2 regions of the Kocuria tytonicola genome follow, and region 1 is predicted to be linked to the other one. Evidence: predicted binding sites of a transcription regulator. Region 1 holds the regulator's gene; the other holds the start of a gene.
What was found. Region 1 encodes HspR, which represses chaperone genes until heat shock. Its sites were predicted from a motif close to AAGTTGAGTCNNNNNGACTCAACTT; they were not measured.
Positions count from the first base shown of each region.

Region 1 (5,312 bases):
AGCACGAAGCCCATGCAGGACTGCGCCAGGAAGATCAGCGCGAGCGTTACGGTGCCCACCGCCCCCAGCAGCGCGAGGGCCAGGTTCAGCCCGGAGAACACGGCGAGCCCGGTGACCCCGGCGAGCAGCAGGGACTCGGGCGAGCGGGTGCCCACGATCCTCGTGTTGACCACGCCGGTGACGATCGAGCCGCACGCGTTGAGCGCGAAGACCACCGAGTAGCCGAGGGCGCTGAAGCCCAGGACGTTCTGGACCACGAACGAGGAGGCGGAGATGTAGGAGAACAGGGCTCCGAACGCGAACGCGAAGCTCAGGGCGTAGAGCGTGAACGGGCGGTCCCCCAGCACGGCACCCGCATTGCGGAGGGTGCGCCCGAGCCCACCCCGGGAGCGGGCGTCCGGCGGCAGGGTCTCCGGGACCACGAGCACCGAGCACGCGAGCATCACCGCGCCGAAGACCGTGAGCACCGCGAAGGCGGTGCGCCAGTCCGCCACGGAGGCGATCACCCCGCCCGCGAGCGGTGCCACCACGGGGGCCAGGGAGGTGATGAGCGAGAGCACCGAGTACAGCTGCGCGGCCCTGCGGCCACGGGCGATGTCCGAGACGACGGCGCGCGCGATCACCACCCCGGCGGCCCCGGCAACGCCCTGCAGCAGCCGCAGCGCGAGCACGAGCCGCACGTCCGGGGCCAGGATGATCCCCGCGGAGCTCAGCAGGAAGACCAGGTTCCCCGCAATCATCAGCCGGCGGCGCCCGAGCACGTCAGAGAGGGGGCCCAGGAGGAACTGCCCCGCGGCCATGCCCACCATGTAGGCGGTCAGAGTGAGCTGCACCAGGCTCGCGGGCGCACCGAACCACTGCGCCATCTGCGGCAGGGACGCGAGGTACATGTCCGTGGCCATGGGGCTCACGGCGGAGAGGATGCCGAGCGAGCCCACGAGCACGATCCGGTCCCGGCGCGGGCCCAGCGCCAGCCTGCTGGGCACCAGATCGGAGGGCTCGGGGCCCGGGGAGCTGCGGGGCGGCGGCGCCGGGTCCTTCGATTCGGGGTGCCGGGGCTCGGGGTGCTGGGGCTCGGGGTGTGGCGACTCGTGCTCCTGGGGCATGCGGCATCTCCTGGATCGCGCGGGTCGGGTGCCCACGGGTGGTGCTCGCGGGCGGGTGGGCCTCAATCCTAGAGCTGGCCCCGCGGCGTCGTGACCTTGCCTCACGGCCCGCCTAGGATGTTCCACGATGGAATCCAGCGACCGCACTCCGCAGCCCTCCGAAGCACACCGCCCCGCACCGCGGCCCTCCGCGGACGACGCCGCCCTGCCGGGCTCTCCTGCCGCCGGCGACGGCGCCCCGGCCACCGTGGCGTTCCCGCGGCAGCCGTACTCGTTCGTGCGCCGCGGTGACCGGCTCTCCCCCAAGCGCCAGAAGGCGTGGGACGAGCACGCCGGTGACTGGGTGCTGGACATCCCCCGCGTGCAGACCGACACCTCCGTGGACCCCTCCTACCGGCTGGACCGCGAGGCCGTGTTCGGACGCACCGCACCGCTCGTGGTGGAGATCGGCTCCGGGCTGGGCGAGGCGATCGTGGCCCACGCCGTGGCACACCCCGAGCTGGATCACCTGGCCGTGGAGGTCTACAAGCCCGGTGTGGCGGACCTGCTCATGAAGGCCGCGCAGGCGGGCGTGACGAACGTGCGCGTGGCACAGGCCAACGCCCCCGAGGTGCTCGAGCACATGCTCGAACCGGCATCCGTCAGCGAGCTGTGGGTGTTCTTCCCGGACCCCTGGCACAAGACCCGCCACCACAAGCGTCGCCTGGTCTCCCCCGCCTTCGCGGAGCTCGCGGCCCGCGTGCTCGCGCCGGGCGGGCTGTGGCGCCTGGCCACGGACTGGCAGGAGTACGCGGTAGTCATGCGCGAGGTGCTCGACGCCTCGGACGCGGACTTCGAGAACCTGCACCCCGGGCCCGTGGCGGACGACGAGCACCCCGAGACCGGCTGGGCCCCGCGCTGGGACGGCCGGATCCTCACGAGCTTCGAGCGCAAGGCCACGGAGGCCGGGCGCATCCCCCGTGACCTGACCTATCGGCGTCGCTGAGGCCACCGACCCCTCGGTCCAACCTCGCGCCCGGAACACGGACCGCAGGAGCCCGGCCGCAGAGACGCAGAACGCCGCGCCACCTCGGTGGTGCGGCGTTCTGCGTCAATGGGCCCGGCGGGTCACCGCACGCTGAGCCCCGCTGGACGGACCGTCGGCGCGGCCCCTCAGAGCTCCCTGGGCCGACCGTCGCGGAGCCCAGCCGCGAAGGGTCAGCGCGCGCTGCGCCGGCGCGCCGGGCGTCCCGGAGTGTCACGGGAGTTCTCGTCCCGTTCTGTTCCCCGGTCGTGGGTGACGGAGCCCGGTTTGGCCGGGCGGTACAGCATGAGTGCCTGCGAGACCTTGCGCGGTGCCCGGCGGGTGCCGCGGGCGATCCGCACCACGTCCCCCTCCGAACCGGCGGTGAAGATCATGTCCCGCTCCCGCCGTGCCTGGCGCTCCTGGTCCAGCTCCTCGGACAGCTCGGTGACCCGGGACTGCAGCGCCTGCACCTGGTTCTCCAGCTGCATGATGCGCTTGATCCCCTCCAGGGACACCCCCTCCTGGGAGAGCTCCTGGATCTGGCGCAGCTTCTGCACGTCCATCTGGGAGTAGCGCCGTGCCCGCCCGGAGGCGCGGGACGGGGTCACCAGACCCATGCGGTCGTACTGGCGCAGGGTCTGCGGGTGCATGTCCGCGAGCTCGGCGGCCACCGAGATCACGAAGACGGGCTGGGTGAAGTCCAGGGCCATCTCAGCTCGCCGCCTCCTCGCTCAGGGACGCACGGGGATCGAAGCCCTCCGTGGCCCGGGCGAACTCGCGCAGGGACTCGCGTGCGGCGTCGTCGAGGTCCGCGGGCAGCTGGATCTGCACGGTGACGATCATGTTGCCCGTGGTGGACCCGGACGTGAAGCCCTTGCCCTTGACGCGCATGCGGTGCCCGGAGGACGTGCCCGCGGGGACCTTCAGGTTCACGTGACCCTCGTCCAGGGTGGGCACCTGCACCGTGGCACCCAGACCGGCCTCGGAGACGGTGAGCGGCACCGTGACGTGGACGTCCTGGCCCTCACGGGTGAAGAACGGGTGCTCCTTGACCTTGACGGTCACGAAGAGGTCGCCGTTGCCCCCGGGCCCGCTGTGGCCCTTGCCCGCGATCTTCAGGCGCTGGCCGTCCTTCACGCCCTGCGGGACGCGCACGGTGGTGGACTGCCCGTTGCCGCGGCGCAGCTTCACCGTGGTGCCGCGGAAGGCGGAGCGCAGCGGGATGGTGGTGGTGGTGTGGATGTCCTCGCCCTTGGTGGGAGGTGCCTGGTAGCCGCCCTGGCCCCCGAAGCCGGGCTGCCCGCCGAAGCCGCCCCCGGTGCTGAACCGGGTGTTGCCGCCCTGGGCACCCCCGAACTGCGCGAAGAGGTCCTCGAAACCCCCGCCGCCACCACCGCTGGAGGTGGTGTAGCGCCGACGTCCGCCGCCCCCGCCGCCGTTGAACAGGTCCCCGAAGATGTCCTCGAAGCCCGCGCCGCCGGCACCACCCGCCCCGCCGGGTCCACCGGCCGTGAAACGGGCGCCGGAGCCCATGGCGCGGATGGCGTCGTACTGCTCACGCTCCTCGGGGTCGGACAGCACCGCATTGGCCTCGGTGATGTCCTTGAACTTCTTCTCCGCGGCCGCGTCCCCCGGGTTCTGGTCCGGGTGGTACGTGCGGGCCAGCTTGCGGTACGCCTTCTTGACGTCCGCCTGGGATGCGTCCTTGGAGACGCCCAGCACGCTGTAGAAATCCTTGTCGATCCAGTCCTGACTGGCCATGACGCCTCCTTCCTGTGAGTTCTTCCTCGGTGCGGCTCGGGGCGGGTCCCGTCATGTGGACCCGCCCCGAGGAGATGGTGTGCCTTACGGCTGCGCCGCCACGGCCACCTGGGCCGCCCGGACCACCCGGTTGCCCACCTTGAAGCCCGAGCGCAGCACCATGGACACGTGGTCCGGCTCCACCTCGTCGGTGGGCTGCTGCATCACGGCCTCGTGGATGGTGGGGTCAAAGTTCTCCCCCACCTCACCGATGCGGGTGAGACCCTTCTTGACCAGTGCGTCCTCGAGCTTGGTGGCGATCGCCGCGAACGGACCCTCTTCGAGGTCCCCCGCCTTGCGGGCGGCGTCCACGTCGTCCAGCACCGGCAGCAGCGCGGCGATCATCTCGCCGGACACGAAGTCCCGCAGCTGGTCCTTCTCCCGTGCCGTGCGGTTCTTGAAGTTCACGAACTCCGCCTGCAGCCGACGCAGGTCCTCGAGACGCTCCTCCGCGAGCCGGTGGCCCTCGGAGTCGCCCGCCGGGGCGGCGTCGCCGTCCGACGACGCCGCGTCCGCGGCCTCTGCGTCCTGGGACTGGGGGGTGTCGAGGATGTCGTCCACGGTGAGCCCCTCCTGCCCCTCGGCGCTGTCCTGGTCGGGGCGAGCGGGCTGCTCCGGATCCTCCGGCACGGACTGGCCGCCACCCTGGGTGTTCTCGGAATCGCTCATGCTCACTTCTTCCCGTCGTTGTCGTCGTCCACGACCTCGGCGTCGACGATGTCGTCGTCGTCCTTGGCCTGGGCGCCGGCGGCACCCTCGGCACCCGGCTGGGCACCCGCGGCGCCCTCGGCCTGGGACTGGGCGTACAGCGCCTCACCGATCTTGGTCTGCGAGGACTGCAGCTTCTCGAACGCGGTCTTGACGGCGTCGTCGTCATCGCCCTCGAGCGCGGCCTTGACGGCGTCCACGTCCGCCTGGACCTCGGTCTTGACGTCCTCGGGGATGGCGCCCTCGTCGTCCTTGATGAGCTTCTCCACCGAGTACGCGGTCTGCTCCGCGTTGTTGCGGCGGTCCGCGGCTTCACGGCGCTGCTTGTCGGCGTCCGCGTTGGCCTCGGCGTCCTTGACCATGCGGTCGATGTCCTCCTTGGACAGCGAGGTGCCGCCCGTGATGGTCATCGACTGCTCCTTGCCCGTGCCCTTGTCCTTGGCGGACACGTGCACGATGCCGTTGGCGTCGATGTCGAAGGTGACCTCGATCTGCGGCATGCCGCGGGGAGCCGGCGCAATGCCGGTCAGCTCGAACGTGCCCAGGTTCTTGTTGTCCCGGGTGAACTCGCGCTCGCCCTGGAAGACCTGGATGGACACGGACGGCTGGTTGTCCTCCGCGGTGGTGAAGGTCTCGGAGCGCTTCGTGGGGATGGCCGTGTTGCGCTCGATGAGCTTGGTCATCACGCCGCC
Region 1 covers NZ_RDEX01000001.1:719,070-724,381, reverse strand. Annotated here, with positions in the region: gene EAE32_RS03265 (multidrug effflux MFS transporter) at 1-1,106, opposite strand, end outside; gene trmB (tRNA (guanosine(46)-N7)-methyltransferase TrmB) at 1,234-2,091, shown strand; gene EAE32_RS11945 (heat shock protein transcriptional repressor HspR) at 2,304-2,822, opposite strand; gene EAE32_RS03250 (DnaJ C-terminal domain-containing protein) at 2,824-3,873, opposite strand; gene EAE32_RS03245 (nucleotide exchange factor GrpE) at 3,958-4,581, opposite strand; gene dnaK (molecular chaperone DnaK) at 4,584-5,312, opposite strand, start outside.

Region 2 (5,312 bases), 590 kb from region 1:
GCCGAACGCCCCGTAGGACGCGAGGAACGCGATCAGGGCGGGGGCGGCCCGCACCCCCACGCACTCCACACCCTCGGGCATGTGCGGGGGGTCCGCGGGCACCAGGGCGATCCGCCCGTCGATCTCCTCGCCGGACAGGGACGAGCTCGCACCCGAGTACTCCTCGGCCGGCGCGGCCACCGTGACGGTGTGCCCGCGGTCCAGCGCGGCCCGCACCAGAACCGCCAGCCCCGGGGACGAGATGCCGTCGTCATTGGTGACCAGGATGTGCATGGGGTCCATGGTGGCACGCGCCCGGCACCCGGGCCAGGGTGGGAGGTCTGCGTTGCGGGCCCCCGGCTCTCAGGAGACGGTGCGCACCGTGATCTGCCGCGCGAACTTCTCGATGGTGGTCCGGTTCCCTGTCCCCAGGCCGCGCCGGGCCACGTTGAGCGCGCCGGCGGAGGCCCCGAGTGCCACGGCGTCCACGAGGTCGAGGCCGCGCGCCAGCCCCACGGAGATGCCGGCCGTCATGGAGTCCCCCGCGCCGCGGTGGTCCAGCGGGGTGATCGAGGGCGCCGAGACCTCGCGCACCGCGTCGTGCTCCACGAGCAGCGCCGGGTCCTTGGCCCGGGAGACGACGACGGCGCCCGCGCCCCGCTCCACGAGCGCCCGCCCGGCTGCCACGAGGGACTCGGGGGTGTCGTCCGGGGCGAGGTCCAGGTCCCGCACCTCCTCGTGGCTGATCTTCAGCACGTCCACGTGGGCGTCCACGGCCGCGAGCGCGGGTGCGCCGCTGAGGTCCGCCACCACGGTGGTCCCGGCGTCCCGGGTGTCCCGGATGAGACGGCCGAAGAACGACGCCGGCACCACGTCCCCGGGCTCGGACCCCGTGACCGTGAGAACGTCCGAGGCGAGGGCGTCCACGAACGCCGTGCCGTAGAGATCGTCGAGCTCGTGCCGGGACAGCTCCGGCGGCGGCATGTGGGCCACGGTCTCGCGGTCGTCGCCCCGCAGGTCGTACACGTAGCCGCCGTTGCCGTACCCGTAGCGCACGGCGTTGACCTGCATGCCCAGCCCGTCCAGCATCGAGCGGATCAACGCACCCAGCTCCCCGCCGAACGGGCCGTTCACCGAGACGTCCGCTCCGAGGGATCCCGCCATGCGGGCCACCCACAGTCCCTGGCCACCGGGGTGCATGTGCACGTCCGACTCGTGCGGGCTGCGGTTGCGGTACGCGGCCGGCTCGGTGATCTCCGTGATCAGCAGCGGCGTGGGAACCAGGACGGAGAGGCGCGGTTTCGCGCTGGAACGGGTGTCGGTCACGCACGAAAACTACCCCACGCGGGTGCTGGTGAACAGGACACGCAGCTGTCACGATGGTGGGATGAACGCCACCGAACCGGTCCGCATCGTGGAGGGTCAGGCCGCCAGTGAGCACACGCGGCAGGCCCTGAGCGCCTATTTCAGCGAGCTCGACCACCGGATCGACGGCGGCTTCGACCCCGAGCTCACGGAGGTCACCGGGCCCCAGGACGTCACCCCGCCCCACGGGGACTTCTTCCTCATGACGGACCTCGTCACGGGCGAGGTGATCGCGTGCGGCGCGGTCCGGAAGCTGGACGAGGAGCGTGTGGAGCTGCGCCGGATCTGGGTCGCCCCGGCGCACCGCGGCAAGGGCCACGCCCGCACCCTCGTGCGCGCCCTGGAGAACAAGGTCCGGGCGTTCGGCGCGCTCACGGCGGTGGTGTCCCTCAACCCCGAGATGACCGAGGGCATCGCGATGTTCCGCAACCGGGGCTACCAGCCCGTGGAGTCCTTCCACGAGTCCACCACCGCATCGGTGTTCCTGGCGCGTCAGCTGTAGCGCGTTCCCTGCGCGCCCTCGAAAGGTTCTGGGGTGCAGTTCTGCCCGCGGTGTCGGCGCTCTCGTGGGTGGAACTGCACCCCGGTCACCGTGGACGCTCGGGGAGTGGCTACTGCCGGGCGTCCCGCGTCTTCTTGTCGTTCGCCTTCTCGATGGCGTCCACCAGCTTGTCCTTCGTCATCCCCGAGCGGCCCTGCACGTCCAGCTCCTGCGCGATCTCGTAGAGATGCTCCTTGGAGGCGTTGGCGTCCACTCCCCCGGCGGTGTCCTCCGAGTTCAGGCCGCCCTTCTCGGCACTGTCGTCGGACGGCCCGTTCTCCTCCTTGGGCTCCCAGTGGTCCCCCACCTTCTCGTGGGTGTGCTTGATCGCCGCCCACGCGGTGCGTGCGGCACGGGCGTCGTCGTGGTACTCGTCCTGGGCGGAGTCCCAGGTCTGTGCGAACGTGTCCTGCGCCTTCTCGTCGGAGCGCTGCAGCGTGGACGGGATCTCGTCCTGCCGCGCGCGGCCGTTCTTCTTCGCCTTGGGCACGGGGTCCTCCTGACGCGGTTCGGATCTCTGGGGCCACCATCCTACGGATGCCGACGACGCCGTGGCCCACCCTTTCGGGGCGCCGTGGCCCGGCTTCCGCGGGCCACCACGGCGCAGCAGGCAGCCGGGGAGCCGCCGGAGCGGCAAGCCCCCGCCGCCGGGGGGGCAGGACTTTGCCTTGAGCGGTGGCCACTCAAGATTTGTGCCCCAAGCTCTGGCACTCCGTCGAGGTGAGTGCTATATTTTCCGTAGTTGAGTCAGAGGGACTCAAGAAACGTGATGGCTCCACGTCCGCGGGACGAGCAGGGCAGCGGGGCACACCACGGATGTGCTGCACAGGGAAGGAATGACCGTCATGGCTACTTTCGATCCGTTCTCCGAGGTCCAGAACTTCGCCAACCAGGTGCTCTCCACCCGCAACGGGCTGGAGCAGATGCCCATGGACCTCTTCCGCCGGGGCTCCAACTACTACCTCGCCGCGGACCTGCCGGGCATCGACCCCACCAGCGTGGACGTGGACGTGGACGGCCAGCTGCTGACCATCCGCGCACAGCGCCGTCTGCCCTCCGCGGAGAAGGACACCAAGTGGATCGTGCGGGAGCGCCGCAACCACTCCTTCGTGCGCCAGCTGAACCTGGGCCAGGGCATCGACACCGAGAACATCACGGCCGCCTACGACAACGGCGTGCTGACCGTGACCATCCCGGTCTCCCCCAAGTCCCAGCCCCGCAAGATCCAGGTGGCCACCGGTCAGAACCAGGACGGCGTGGTGCTGGAGCACGGGCACAAGGACGAGTCGCCCGAGTCCTCGGAGGACTCCGAGAACTGAGCTCCACCTGAGACAGCAGTGGGCCCGCAGGAGATCTCCTGCGGGCCCACTGCTCTGTTCGGCGCCGTGCGGGTCAGTGACCCATCCAGCGCACCACCCGGTCCAGGTCCTCGGTGGCGCGGACGGACCAGACCATCAGCGCGTACACGTGCGGGCCACCCTCGCACACCACCGTGGTGGTGTCCACACCGGCACGCACGAGGTCCGTGACGAACTCCATGGTGTCCGGGTAGAGCATGTCCCGGTCCCCCTGCAGCACGAACGTGCGCGGCAGCCCGTGCACGTCCCCGAACGCGGGGCTGACCACGGGGTCGGTCACCTCACGGGTGCCCGCCCACCAGCGGCCCGCGGCCCGGGGGCCCTCGGTGTCCAGCATGTGGTCCACGTCCCGGTACTCCTCGATCTCGGGGTTGCTCACGGTCGCATCCACCCACGGGGAGATCAGGATCAGGCCCTCGGGCGTCGCCGGGATGGACGGTGCCGCCCCCGGGTGCGTCTCCCGGGCGGGCGATGCCGCGGCGTCGCGCAGCCGCATGGCCTGGGCCACCGCCAGACCGCCACCCGCGGAGTCGCCGGAGACGAACACCCGGGTGCCCAGCGTGCGCGCCAGGTCCCACACGCCGTCGGCCAGCACGAGTGCCTCGTCCACCGTGTGGTCCGGGGCGAGACCGTAGCCCGGCACGAGCACCGTGGCACCCGTGCGCTGGATCAGGGCGTCGATCCACCGCCAGTGCGTGGTGGTCACGGGGTGCACGTACGCGCCGCCGTGCCAGTGGATCACCACGGGTGCGTCCGTACGGGCGAGCGCCGCCTTCGGACGCGCGACGACCACCGGGTACCCCGCCACCATGACCTTCCCGAACTCCGCACGCTTGTGCATGCCCCGGTGCGGCGCGGCCTCCTCACGGTCCTCGGCGGCCAGGGAGGCGAGCAGCTTCTCCTCGGACTCCCACACGTTGGGCAGCACCCGCAGCCCCTGGTTGGTCAGCCGCAGGGCGGCATCCGCGGGCACGAGGGCCACGTCCACGGCGGCCACGGCGTGGTCCGCCGACGCCGCCGCGTGACGGCCGTAGCGCAGGGCACGGACCCGATCGCTCTCGGTGGGCGCCGCGCCCTCCTCGTGCTCCGGGGACGACGCCGCGTGGCGGGCCGCGTGGGCCGCAGCCGGCGTGCCGGTGGTCCCGGAACGGGGGGCGCCCGTCTCGTTCTCCGGCGCGGGGTGCGCTGCACCCTGAGCCGCCGTGCCGAGCGCCGCTGCTGCCGCGGCCCCGGCTCCCGCGGCGCCCGCCGGACCGGTTGCGCGCTCTGCCGCGCGAGGTGTCCCCTCACGTCCCGGTCCCGCGGCCTCATCCAGCGCGCCGGTCGAGTCCTCGACTCCCTCGGTGGCCGAACCCTGGGCGCCCCGGTGGGGAACACCCTGCTCGGTGGCAGAGCGATCAGAAGCACGCTGGGCGGCAGCCCGGTGGCGGTGGGCGGTCTCCGCGCGGTGGCGACCCCGCGCGCGGGCGCGGCGTGCGGCGTCGTCGTCCTGCTCGGTGGCACCGGAGACGGCACCGGCGGCGGCGCCCTCGCGGGCGAGGGACTCACCCTCCACGTCAACGCGCGGCAGGATGCGGTCCAGCCAGCGCGGGATCCACCAGGCCTTGTCCCCGAGCAGCCGCATAACCGCGGGGATCAGCAGCATGCGCACCACGAAGGCGTCCAGGAGCACGCCGCCCGAGAGGGCGAAGCCGATGGGCCGGATCATGGCGAGGTCCGCGAAGATGAAGCCCGCGAACACGGAGATCATGATGATCGCCGCGGCGGTGACCACCGAACGGCCCGCCTTGAAGCCGTACACCACGGCCTGACGCGGCGCATGCCCGTGAACGTATGCTTCGCGCATGCCGGAGACCAGGAAGAGCTGGTAGTCCATGGCCAGGCCGAAGAGGATGCCGACCATCAGGGTGGGCAGGAAGCTCAGGATGGGCCCGGGATCGTGCACGCCGAACAGCGCGCCGCCCCAGCCCCACTGGTAGACCGCCACCACGGCGCCGAAGGACGCCAGGACGGAGAGCAGGAAGCCCACCGTGGCGATCACCGGGACCAGGATGGAGCGGAACACCATG
Region 2 covers NZ_RDEX01000001.1:128,716-134,027, forward strand. Annotated here, with positions in the region: gene surE (5'/3'-nucleotidase SurE) at 1-273, opposite strand, end outside; gene EAE32_RS00605 (1-phosphofructokinase family hexose kinase) at 343-1,305, opposite strand; gene EAE32_RS00610 (GNAT family N-acetyltransferase) at 1,367-1,846, shown strand; gene EAE32_RS00615 (ChaB family protein) at 1,956-2,375, opposite strand; gene EAE32_RS00620 (Hsp20/alpha crystallin family protein) at 2,731-3,204, shown strand; gene EAE32_RS00625 (MMPL family transporter) at 3,278-5,312, opposite strand, start outside.
Region 2: a site for HspR is predicted at 2,625-2,649, ahead of EAE32_RS00620 (Hsp20/alpha crystallin family protein). Genes of this name have one in related genera too.